DNA from 3 places in the Paenibacillus sp. 203 genome. Region 2 is predicted to be linked to each of the others. Evidence: a T-box and tRNA genes for the amino acid it is inferred to sense, from the RefSeq annotation. Region 2 holds a T-box; the other regions hold tRNA genes.
The links. The T-box of region 2 lies ahead of argS (arginine--tRNA ligase). A T-box ahead of a tRNA ligase gene usually reads a tRNA of that ligase, here a tRNA-Arg.
Positions count from the first base shown of each region.

Region 1: it has a tRNA-Arg gene. The T-box ahead of argS (arginine--tRNA ligase) is inferred to sense a tRNA for this amino acid. The anticodon was not compared.
Region 3: it has a tRNA-Arg gene. The T-box ahead of argS (arginine--tRNA ligase) is inferred to sense a tRNA for this amino acid. The anticodon was not compared.

Region 1 is NZ_JAXCHD010000030.1:2,617-5,869, reverse strand. Features, by position in the region: tRNA gene WA407_RS26125 (tRNA-Met) at 1-20, shown strand, start outside; tRNA gene WA407_RS26120 (tRNA-Ser) at 24-115, shown strand; tRNA gene WA407_RS26115 (tRNA-Glu) at 148-219, shown strand; tRNA gene WA407_RS26110 (tRNA-Val) at 226-301, shown strand; tRNA gene WA407_RS26105 (tRNA-Met) at 332-405, shown strand; tRNA gene WA407_RS26100 (tRNA-Asp) at 431-507, shown strand; tRNA gene WA407_RS26095 (tRNA-Phe) at 574-646, shown strand; tRNA gene WA407_RS26090 (tRNA-Thr) at 673-748, shown strand; tRNA gene WA407_RS26085 (tRNA-Tyr) at 753-838, shown strand; tRNA gene WA407_RS26080 (tRNA-His) at 858-930, shown strand; tRNA gene WA407_RS26075 (tRNA-Gln) at 948-1,022, shown strand; tRNA gene WA407_RS26070 (tRNA-Lys) at 1,027-1,102, shown strand; tRNA gene WA407_RS26065 (tRNA-Leu) at 1,117-1,204, shown strand; tRNA gene WA407_RS26060 (tRNA-Gly) at 1,211-1,285, shown strand; tRNA gene WA407_RS26055 (tRNA-Cys) at 1,296-1,367, shown strand; tRNA gene WA407_RS26050 (tRNA-Arg) at 1,394-1,470, shown strand; tRNA gene WA407_RS26045 (tRNA-Pro) at 1,496-1,569, shown strand; tRNA gene WA407_RS26040 (tRNA-Gly) at 1,579-1,649, shown strand; gene WA407_RS26035 (PAS domain-containing sensor histidine kinase) at 1,853-2,956, opposite strand; gene WA407_RS26030 (response regulator) at 2,949-3,253, opposite strand, start outside.
Region 2 is NZ_JAXCHD010000002.1:223,820-227,072, forward strand. Features, by position in the region: gene argS (arginine--tRNA ligase) at 1-1,494, opposite strand, end outside; T-box leader at 1,554-1,812, opposite strand; gene WA407_RS04175 (four-helix bundle copper-binding protein) at 1,890-2,219, opposite strand; gene WA407_RS04180 (MogA/MoaB family molybdenum cofactor biosynthesis protein) at 2,482-2,997, shown strand; gene WA407_RS04185 (nicotinate phosphoribosyltransferase) at 3,064-3,253, opposite strand, start outside.
Region 3 is NZ_JAXCHD010000004.1:18-3,270, reverse strand. Features, by position in the region: partial or broken gene WA407_RS09415 (IS110 family transposase) at 1-142, shown strand, start outside; gene WA407_RS09410 (hypothetical protein) at 433-609, shown strand; gene WA407_RS09405 (hypothetical protein) at 862-1,068, opposite strand; tRNA gene WA407_RS09400 (tRNA-Leu) at 1,826-1,905, opposite strand; tRNA gene WA407_RS09395 (tRNA-Arg) at 1,918-1,994, opposite strand; tRNA gene WA407_RS09390 (tRNA-Gly) at 2,002-2,076, opposite strand; tRNA gene WA407_RS09385 (tRNA-Leu) at 2,088-2,168, opposite strand; tRNA gene WA407_RS09380 (tRNA-Lys) at 2,180-2,255, opposite strand; tRNA gene WA407_RS09375 (tRNA-Tyr) at 2,263-2,348, opposite strand; tRNA gene WA407_RS09370 (tRNA-Thr) at 2,353-2,428, opposite strand; tRNA gene WA407_RS09365 (tRNA-Asp) at 2,442-2,518, opposite strand; tRNA gene WA407_RS09360 (tRNA-Met) at 2,546-2,619, opposite strand; tRNA gene WA407_RS09355 (tRNA-Val) at 2,646-2,721, opposite strand; tRNA gene WA407_RS09350 (tRNA-Glu) at 2,731-2,802, opposite strand; tRNA gene WA407_RS09345 (tRNA-Ser) at 2,823-2,914, opposite strand; tRNA gene WA407_RS09340 (tRNA-Asn) at 2,918-2,993, opposite strand; tRNA gene WA407_RS09335 (tRNA-Ala) at 2,998-3,073, opposite strand; rRNA gene rrf (5S ribosomal RNA) at 3,144-3,253, opposite strand, start outside.

The DNA.
Region 1 (3,253 bases), on a different contig from region 2:
TTCGATCCCCTCTGCCGCTACTCGGAGAGATACCCAAGTGGCTATAAGGGGACCCTCTGCTAAGGGGTTAGACTGCGAAAGTGGTGCGAGGGTTCGAATCCCTCTCTCTCCGCCATAAATTTATTGAAACCAGAACTTATTTTGCAAGGCCCGTTGGTCAAGGGGTTAAGACACCTCCCTTTCACGGAGGTAACAGGGGTTCGAATCCCCTACGGGTCATAATATGGAGGCTTAGCTCAGCTGGGAGAGCATCTGCCTTACAAGCAGAGGGTCGGGGGTTCGATCCCCTCAGCCTCCACCATAAGAAAATTTGAGAAATGCCTTTTAATGTCGCGGGGTGGAGCAGTTCGGTAGCTCGTCGGGCTCATAACCCGAAGGTCGTAGGTTCAAATCCTACCCCCGCAATTAATTTCCTGTTGGAAATGCCTCTGGAACTGTGGTGTAGAGGCCTAACATGCCTGCCTGTCACGCAGGAGATCGCGGGTTCGAATCCCGTCAGTTCCGCCATTTTAACTTCATATATAATTGGCATATAAAGTGCGGATTATATGATGTAGTAATAAAACAAAATATGGCTCGGTAGCTCAGTCGGTAGAGCAGAGGACTGAAAATCCTCGTGTCGGCGGTTCGATTCCGTCCCGAGCCACCTTTCAAGTGGGAAATGAGTAATGTGCCGGTGTAGCTCAACTGGTAGAGCAACTGACTTGTAATCAGTAGGTTGGGGGTTCAAGTCCTCTCGCCGGCACCATTCTGGAGGATTAGCGAAGTGGCCAAACGCATCAGACTGTAAATCTGCTCCCTTACGGGTTCGGTGGTTCGAATCCATCATCCTCCACCAGTCTTTTCATAATCATATGGCGGTCGTGGCGAAGTGGTTAACGCACCGGACTGTGACTCCGGCATTCGTGGGTTCAAGCCCCATCGGCCGCCCTTTATTCTTAATCTATTGGGGATTAGCCAAGCGGTAAGGCAACGGACTTTGACTCCGTCATGCATAGGTTCAAATCCTATATCCCCAGCCATTAAGAGCCATTAGCTCAGTTGGTAGAGCACCTGACTTTTAATCAGGGTGTCGAAGGTTCGAGTCCTTCATGGCTCACCATTTATAATTATTTTGCGGTCGTGGCGGAATTGGCAGACGCGCACGGTTCAGGTCCGTGTGGGCTAACCCCCCGTGGAGGTTCGAGTCCTCTCGACCGCACCATATTTTGCGGACGTGGCTCAGCGGTAGAGCATCGCCTTGCCAAGGCGAGGGTCGCGGGTTCGATTCCCGTCGTCCGCTCCATTATCCATACGGCGCCATAGCCAAGTGGTAAGGCAAAGCTCTGCAAAAGCTTCATTCCCCAGTTCAAATCTGGGTGGCGCCTTGACTACTCATTATGGAATTTAATATGCGCCCTTAGCTCAGCTGGATAGAGCGTTTGACTACGAATCAAAAGGCCGGGAGTTCGAATCTCTCAGGGCGCGCCATTTCTTAAAAAAAAATGTATAATGTCGGGATGTAGCTCAGCTTGGTAGAGCACCTGGTTTGGGACCAGGGGGTCGCATGTTCAAATCGTGTCATCCCGATACTGATTTGCGGGTGTAGTTCAATGGTAGAACTCCAGCCTTCCAAGCTGGTAGCGTGGGTTCGATTCCCATCACCCGCTTTTTGCTATAGCGGATTCTTGTTGCCTCAGTGGTGACACCTTATAAATAAAGAGAGCCTGTCTGGGGACAGAGCTCTCTCTTTTTTTTGTATTTATCCTCATGTAATCCACAATGTGTTGATTATCCATAATCTTCGGTATCGGTGTATATCGTTCTGATCATACAACAGGCATACACCGATAACCGATTTAGTGGACAGTTTTTACACGGGAATGGTCAGCTGGATGGAGGTTCCCTTGTCTGGAGCAGAGGTTATGCTCATAAATCCCCCTACCCCTCTAGCTCGTTCTTCCATACTGAACAATCCAACTCCCTCTCCTTGGGACTTTCCAGAGAATCCAATGCCCTCATCCCGAATGGTCACTTGTATCATTTCATTTTGATCCTCAACGTCGACATATGCCTCTGCTACATCTGCGTATTTGGCTACATTCGTTAATGCCTCCTGTACAATCCGATAAATTGCAATTTCCTTGCGAATATCAACCCGTTTACGTAGATTGCATTGAAAATGCACCTCAATCCCGTAATGAGAACAGAAGTTTTCAATATAGGTTCTTATGGCTGGGACGACACCCAGATCATCCAGAACTGAGGGACGAAGTTCCCACGCTAGACCACGAACATCTTTGATGATGTCGGTCACCTGCGAACGAAGATTCTCCAGAGTAGGACTAGGTTGTTCGGCAAGTTGGCTATCCAATTGGATGATAAGTGAAAACAAGCTTTGTCCTATCCCATCATGCAGCTCTCTTGAAAAGCGTTTACGTTCTTCTTCCTGTATTTGCATGACTTGCGTCATCATAGACTGGAGTTCTGCTTCTACTTTCTTCAGTTTAGTGACCTCATTGCGGATCGCTAAGTACTGATAGGGTTTACCTTCCTCATCCATAAACGGAACGATCGTAGTATTCACCCAATAGTAGCTGTTATCTTTAGCACGATTACGTATTTCTCCTTGCCATACCTTACCTGAACGGATCGTAGTCCACAGGTTTTTCATGAAGGCAGAGGTATGATAGCCTGAATTAATAAGACGATGATCCTGACCGATCAGCTCTTCACGACTGTATTGCGAAATCTCACAGAACTTGTCGTTTACGTACTGAATAATACCTCGATGATCGGTCAAAGCAACGATGGAAGACGTATCTAAAGCAAATTTCAGATTGGATAATTGGTGGAGTGAGTTACGCAGCGCATGAAGAAAAGGGGATTCTGGTATATAAATTTCCAGATCATTCAGCAGTTTATCGGTTGATTCACCAAAGGCATGCTGCAGTAAAGGGTTAGAAGGTTCATTCATAATGGAGCAGCCCCTTTTTTAGTGCGAATTTGACTAGCTCAGGTCGTGTTTTCAAGTTAAGCTTCTCCATAAGATTGCTTTTATGGGACTCTACGGTTTTGACACTAATCACCAGGTGCTCGGCAATTTCCTTGTTGGCATATCCTTTGGCTACCCAGGATAGAATCTCTTTTTCCCGCTCAGACAAAGATTCATAGGGTCCAGCTATGCCTTCCTGTTTGATTTTGTCCAGATATTCACTCATCAGTCGTTTGGTTGCATTCGGGTACAAATAGGCACTACCTTCGGCCACAGACT
Region 2 (3,253 bases):
CCAACCTGCGTCACCAAACATTTCATCCGATATGTCATTCAAATCACGAGAATGGCTATCTTGGACAAGGGCGTTGTCGCTAGAATTAGTAGTAACATCAACATCGGCGCGAGCATGAGCTTTCTCCAGAAGGCTGCGTATGCGCGCATGAGTATACTGCACATAAGGCCCGGTCTCACCTTCAAAGGTCAGCGCCTCCTCCAACGAAAAATCCACTTCATTCAGCCGGTTGTTTTTTAAGTCACCAAAAATAATCGCTCCAATACCAACGTCCTCTGCTACTGCCCGTTGTTCCTGCAAATCGGGATTCTTCTGAGTAATGATGGCTTGAGCACGGGCTATAGCTTCATCCAGCACCTCTTCCAGTTTGACAACTTTTCCACGTCTTGTAGACATTTTCTTACCCGCAAACCGCATTAATCCAAACGGCACATGCTCACACTGCTCCGCCCATGCCTCTCCTGCATGTTTCAGCACCGCAAACACCTGCTGGAAATGCAGCTTCTGTTCCCCACCAACGACGTACAGAAGCCGATCAGCCTTCATCACTTCATGACGATAAATCGCTGTTGCCAGATCACGTGTCGGATAAATGGTAGTCCCATCCTTTTTTAGAATAAGACATGGCGGCAGTTCCTCGTCTTCCAGACGAACTACGAGCGCGCCATCACTTTCCTCCAGCAATCCCTTTGCTCTTAATTGAGCAACAACTGCCTGCATCTTATCATTGTAAAAACTTTCTCCCAGCACATGGTCAAATGTAATGTTCAGGCGCTGGTACATACGATCAAATTCACCCAGACTGACTTCAACAAAAAACTCCCATAGTTGTTGAGCCTCAGCATCCCCATGCTCCAAACGTCGGAACCACTCGCGGCCTTCATCTTCCAAAGTTGGATCATGCTCGGCCTCCTGATGAAAACGAACATATAGCTTCAGCGATTCACCAATCGGATCATGTTGTAGCTGCTCCTCATTTCCCCATCTTTTATAGGCCGCAATTTGCTTGCCAAACTGTGTTCCCCAATCTCCAAGATGATTCACACTAATTGGAACATATCCGGTTTCACCAAGAATACGATACAAGGCAGCACCAATAACAGTAGAGCGAAGATGACCAATACCAAACGGTTTGGCAATATTGGGCGAAGACATATCAATGACCACCCGCTGTCCGTGTCCGATATTGGGCCTGAGGAAATCAGCTTTACTCAATTCAGCAAGCATAAGCGGAATATGAACCGATCGATCCAATGTTATATTTACGTAGGCACCCGATGCTGAAGCAGTCAAACCTTCTTCATGGCTCACTAGCTCCGCTAATTCCATTGCAATGTGCTGCGGAGACTTTCGAAACTTTTTAGCCAGCACAAAACAGGGAAACGCTACATCTCCCCATTCAGGCTGCGGAGGCACCTCGAATAAAGATAAAATTTCTTTTTCCTCCAAGCCCGTATGGGCCAATATCGCTTGAGCAGCAACCCTCACTAACATGATCTCTCTCCTTCTTTTTATAGAATCTAACAAAAAAAGCTCCCGCCTCTTGATATAATTCAAGAGACGAGAACTTCAATATCCCCGCGGTACCACTCTTCGTAAATCGGTTGTGCAGCTAAAGCTAACTTACACAAATCGCGATTTCACTCCAATGACTAATAACGGTGTCTGCCGGGCTGATCTACTAGAAATTCTGCTCGTTGGATCAACCGTCTCCCGGGTGCGCTTCACATCGGACCTCATACCGGCTTCCACCTCTTCCGGCTCGCTGTAATGATACGGCTCCGCTGCTACTCTCCCGTTCCATGACGTTAATTCCAATTATTATACAAACCTATTCAGTAGAAAGCAATCTTTTATTTCCTCTTCAGGCACTAGTTCCATATATGTAATTACACTGCCACCAATTGGCGGCATGCCTGAACGCAACGACGGCAGGCTTCTGCACAATGTTTGCAATGATCATGGGAATGCTTGCTGCATTCAGCAGCACATACCTCACAGGCCTTGGCGCACAGCTCACAGATTTGCTCGGCAAAATCCGTTCCGCGCTGCAGCATTTGAGCAGCAAATCCGCATATTTCTGCACATTCCCTACTCACTCGAATACATTCACGCAGCATAGCTAAATCATATTCCTTCAAACTCGCTACGTAACATACATTGCAAGCGTTCATACATTCCAGGCAAGCATCCACGCATTGTTGGTATGAATGATTCATATTACATTACCTCCCAGTTGTTGACCCTGCTGTACTATTACCCGCTGATCCTTGAGTTTAATCATTTGATGTGCGCGCTTACAATAAAATAAAAACAAAACAATCCCGACTTATGTAAGGAAGTGTACTATATTCCAGTATGTAAGTGCAAGGATATTAATCACATGGATTTTTAGCCCTTGTTTCTGACTTGCATACACTCAGTCATTGCTCTATTGTAAAAAGTATATGTCTAACCATCGATCAAGGAGTGAACATTTTAATGAATATGTCTTCCGTAGAGGAGCATCGACAGGAATCCCCGCAACAGGTTAATTGCATGGTCGTGACTGTCTCGGACACACGTACCGTGGAAACAGATACCGGGGGACAATTGCTCATGGATCTACTAGAAACCAATGGCTATAAGGTTGTTCGATATGTCATCGTCAAGGATGACTACGAAGGTATTCAGCAGTTAGTATCCGAAGCAGCGGCACAGAATGACATCGAGGCTGTACTTTTGACAGGCGGTACCGGTATTTCTCCACGTGATACTACATATGAAGCCGTCTCCTCTCTACTGGATAAGGAACTACCTGGCTTTGGGGAAATCTTCCGTTATTTAAGCTTTGCTGAGGACATTGGTTCAGCAGCTATATTAAGCCGGGCTGTAGCTGGTACTGTGGGTCGGACAGCTGTATTTTCTATGCCTGGCTCACGGGGAGCCGTTCGTTTGGCAATGGAACGCATTATTGTCCCTGAGCTACGACATGTGATGAGAGAAATTTATAAATAAGCTCCTATTTCCTACATGCCGCGACACAAAAAGGCACCCCATACATTCATGAGGTGCCTCTTCCAACTATTCTTTTTCTTCAACTTCGGGCTGCATATAGCTGTCGATCAGCTTTTGCTTCAGCTCCCATACCTTCTCGCTCAGATTTACACGATAAATTTCAGGGTTCAGCTTCCGCAAATATTCTGGCCAAAACAGTTTCAACTGTGAAGTATGGTAAGCACGAATTTCATCCAGCTCAGGAAGCTCATATACC
Region 3 (3,253 bases), on a different contig from region 2:
CGGTCTATATATTCAAATTAAGCTGCAGTCCAAACCGCATTGGATCAGATGTCTCCTGAATACAAGGGTGTTTATCGGGGATCTTCATTCTGCGGTGTCGTTGAAAACCTTATTGGAGTTCCCCACCTCTGATGCCGTTCTGAAAGCCGGTGTCTGATAAAAATATAGTATTAGACTGAATTGAATATAGTAATAGCGGCAGCCTTGGACTAAAAAAGGAGAAAGTCCTAGACTACCGCTGTTCTTTATTTAACTAACGTTCCTCGTTAGTTGAATAAGCACGCTTTCTTTTATTACACAATATCTTCGTACTGTTCAGTATTTCTATCATTCATCTTTTACTTTTATAATGAGAAGTGTTAGACTAATATAGGTTTTATATACTTATTACCGATTACTAAGATGTGTAATCAATGAAAGGATTTGATGAATGTGGAATCGACTAATTTCAAAGTTATACCTGAAAAACTTAAAGGTAGGACGATTGAAGATGTCGCCATCACTACTAATGCTGTGGTTATTAAATTTACTGATGGTACTTATTTAGATATCTATCTCGATGAGGCTGCACAAACATTAAAGACATCAACAAACAAGCTGGATAGTTAACTCAACACTTTACACTTAGCTATCATTTTCCCAGCTTCCTCCTTCACAGTTTGCGTCAAATGCGACATAAAACCTCCACTTATCTTGTTCAACTAAACTGCCCGTTAGCTCAATGAAAAAAAGCAGCCCCTCATGAACTGCCCTACTGCTACTCACTTCAACAATAGGATGAGTTCATTCAAAGGCTACCTCATTTACCAAGTAATCCAACCACTCGTTCGTTTGTAACTGTGTAGGAGCTCGTATTCTTCACTACGCATCAGTCGTTTCATTTTTGTTCTTATACAGACGATAATCATCTTTTCTTGCTATTTTACATTCTTTGTTGTAATGAACACTCTTGATTCCTTTACGGAAATCCTTAAGCTTCTCTTTTCTTGGATCTTTGGGCTTATTATTGATCTCCAGACTTTGCTGTTTCTCATCTTCCCAGAATTGAATCTCTTCCCGTGTAAACATCTTCATCCCCGTTGTGCCGGGTTAGATTTTGGCATTTGAAGCCATGACCTTAGACACAACTAATAGAAGAAGATCTTCGGATTGAACATTAGCTCACCTCTGATTTTATTCTCCCTTATTTTAACATATTTATAACTATCCTGGCCGTTAGTTTAATAAAAAGAGCAGACTTGAAGCGCCTGCTCAACATTGTGTGTTATTTAACTATCGTTCCTCGTTAGTTTTACGCCCTATCCATAGAAAGCCTCGTGTGTACCTGTCATATCTGGCATCGTGATATCCATGGTCACCAGGTCCAGTTGCTTCTCAGACAAAGATGACTCCGGTCAGTGCTTCGCTCAAAGCCCATTAACCGATAGTTAAGCAGATTGAAACTCTGGATCTGGAGCGGTTGCTTCTCTCGCCGATACCAGAGTTAGGTTGCGGGGCAATTTCTGATGAGATTTTCTGTCTGCATGCTGATATTGCCTTCAAGAACTGAACTACGAGCTGAAACTTAAGTATATGAAGAAGATCAGAAAATAAAAATTCTGGAAGTTGCCTGTGTATGTTAATAACGCAAAGGAACGGAGGAGATTGCCTTGAGGTTTCTACTGATTGTCATGTCGATAGGAATTGTTTAAAAGTAAAAAAGGAGAGATGGCATAAAAATAAGCCATCTCTCCTTTTTCATTTATATAAAGCGGGTAATGGGAATCGGACCCACGCTACCAGCTTGGAAGGCTGAGTTTTACCATTGAGCTACATCCGAAATAGATGCCGGTGAGAGGACTCGAACCTCCACGGTTTCCCTCACGATTTTGAGTCGCGCGCGTCTGCCAATTCCGCCACACCGGCTTATGAAGTTAATGGCGTCCCCTGAGAGATTCGAACTCCCGACCTTTTGATTCGTAGTCAAACGCTCTATCCAGCTGAGCTAAGGGGACTAATAAATGGAGCGGACGACGGGAATCGAACCCGCGACCCTCGCCTTGGCAAGGCGATGCTCTACCGCTGAGCCACGTCCGCAAAAAACAAGATGCGCGTGGAGGGACTTGAACCCCCACGTCAAAGACGCTAGATCCTAAGTCTAGTGCGTCTGCCAATTCCGCCACACGCGCATGTAATACAATGGTGAGCCATGAAGGACTCGAACCTTCGACACCCTGATTAAAAGTCAGGTGCTCTACCAACTGAGCTAATGGCTCGTAAAACTGGTGGAGGATGATGGATTCGAACCACCGAACCCGTAAGGGAGCAGATTTACAGTCTGATGCGTTTGGCCACTTCGCTAATCCTCCAAAATGGTGCCGGCGAGAGGACTTGAACCCCCAACCTACTGATTACAAGTCAGTTGCTCTACCAGTTGAGCTACACCGGCATATTAAGTTAAATGGCGGAACCGACGGGATTCGAACCCGCGATCTCCTGCGTGACAGGCAGGCATGTTGGGCCTCTACACCACGGTTCCAGAGACAACTCTCTTAGTTGAAAGTAATTGCGGAGGCAGGATTTGAACCTGCGACCTTCGGGTTATGAGCCCGACGAGCTACCGAACTGCTCCACCCCGCGACAGTAATAAATGTTTATTTTTCAAGTGGTGGAGGCTGAGGGGCTCGAACCCCCGACCCTCTGCTTGTAAGGCAGATGCTCTCCCAGCTGAGCTAAGCCTCCGAATTACTATGACCCGTAGGGGATTCGAACCCCTGTTACCTCCGTGAAAGGGAGGTGTCTTAACCCCTTGACCAACGGGCCATATATCTATTATTAAGAGCTGGCGGAGAGAGAGGGATTCGAACCCTCGAGACGCTTTTGGCGCCTACACGATTTCCAATCGTGCTCCTTCGGCCAACTCGGACACCTCTCCACATGGCTCCCCGAACAGGACTCGAACCTGTGACAACTCGATTAACAGTCGAGTGCTCTACCAACTGAGCTATCAGGGAATATTGGTGGAGCCAAGGGGGATCGAACCCCTGACCTCCTGCGTGCAAGGCAGGCGCTCTCCCAGCTGAGCTATAGCCCCATCTAAAAAATCAATTTTGTATGTATAATCAATAGCATGATAGGCGAAAAAAAATCCCCATTATGGGGTTGCTTGGCGACGTCCTACTCTCCCAGGACCCTGCGGTCCAAGTACCATCGGCGCTGGAGGGCTTAACGGTCGTGTTCGGGATGGGTACGTGTGGAACCCCTCCGCTATCGC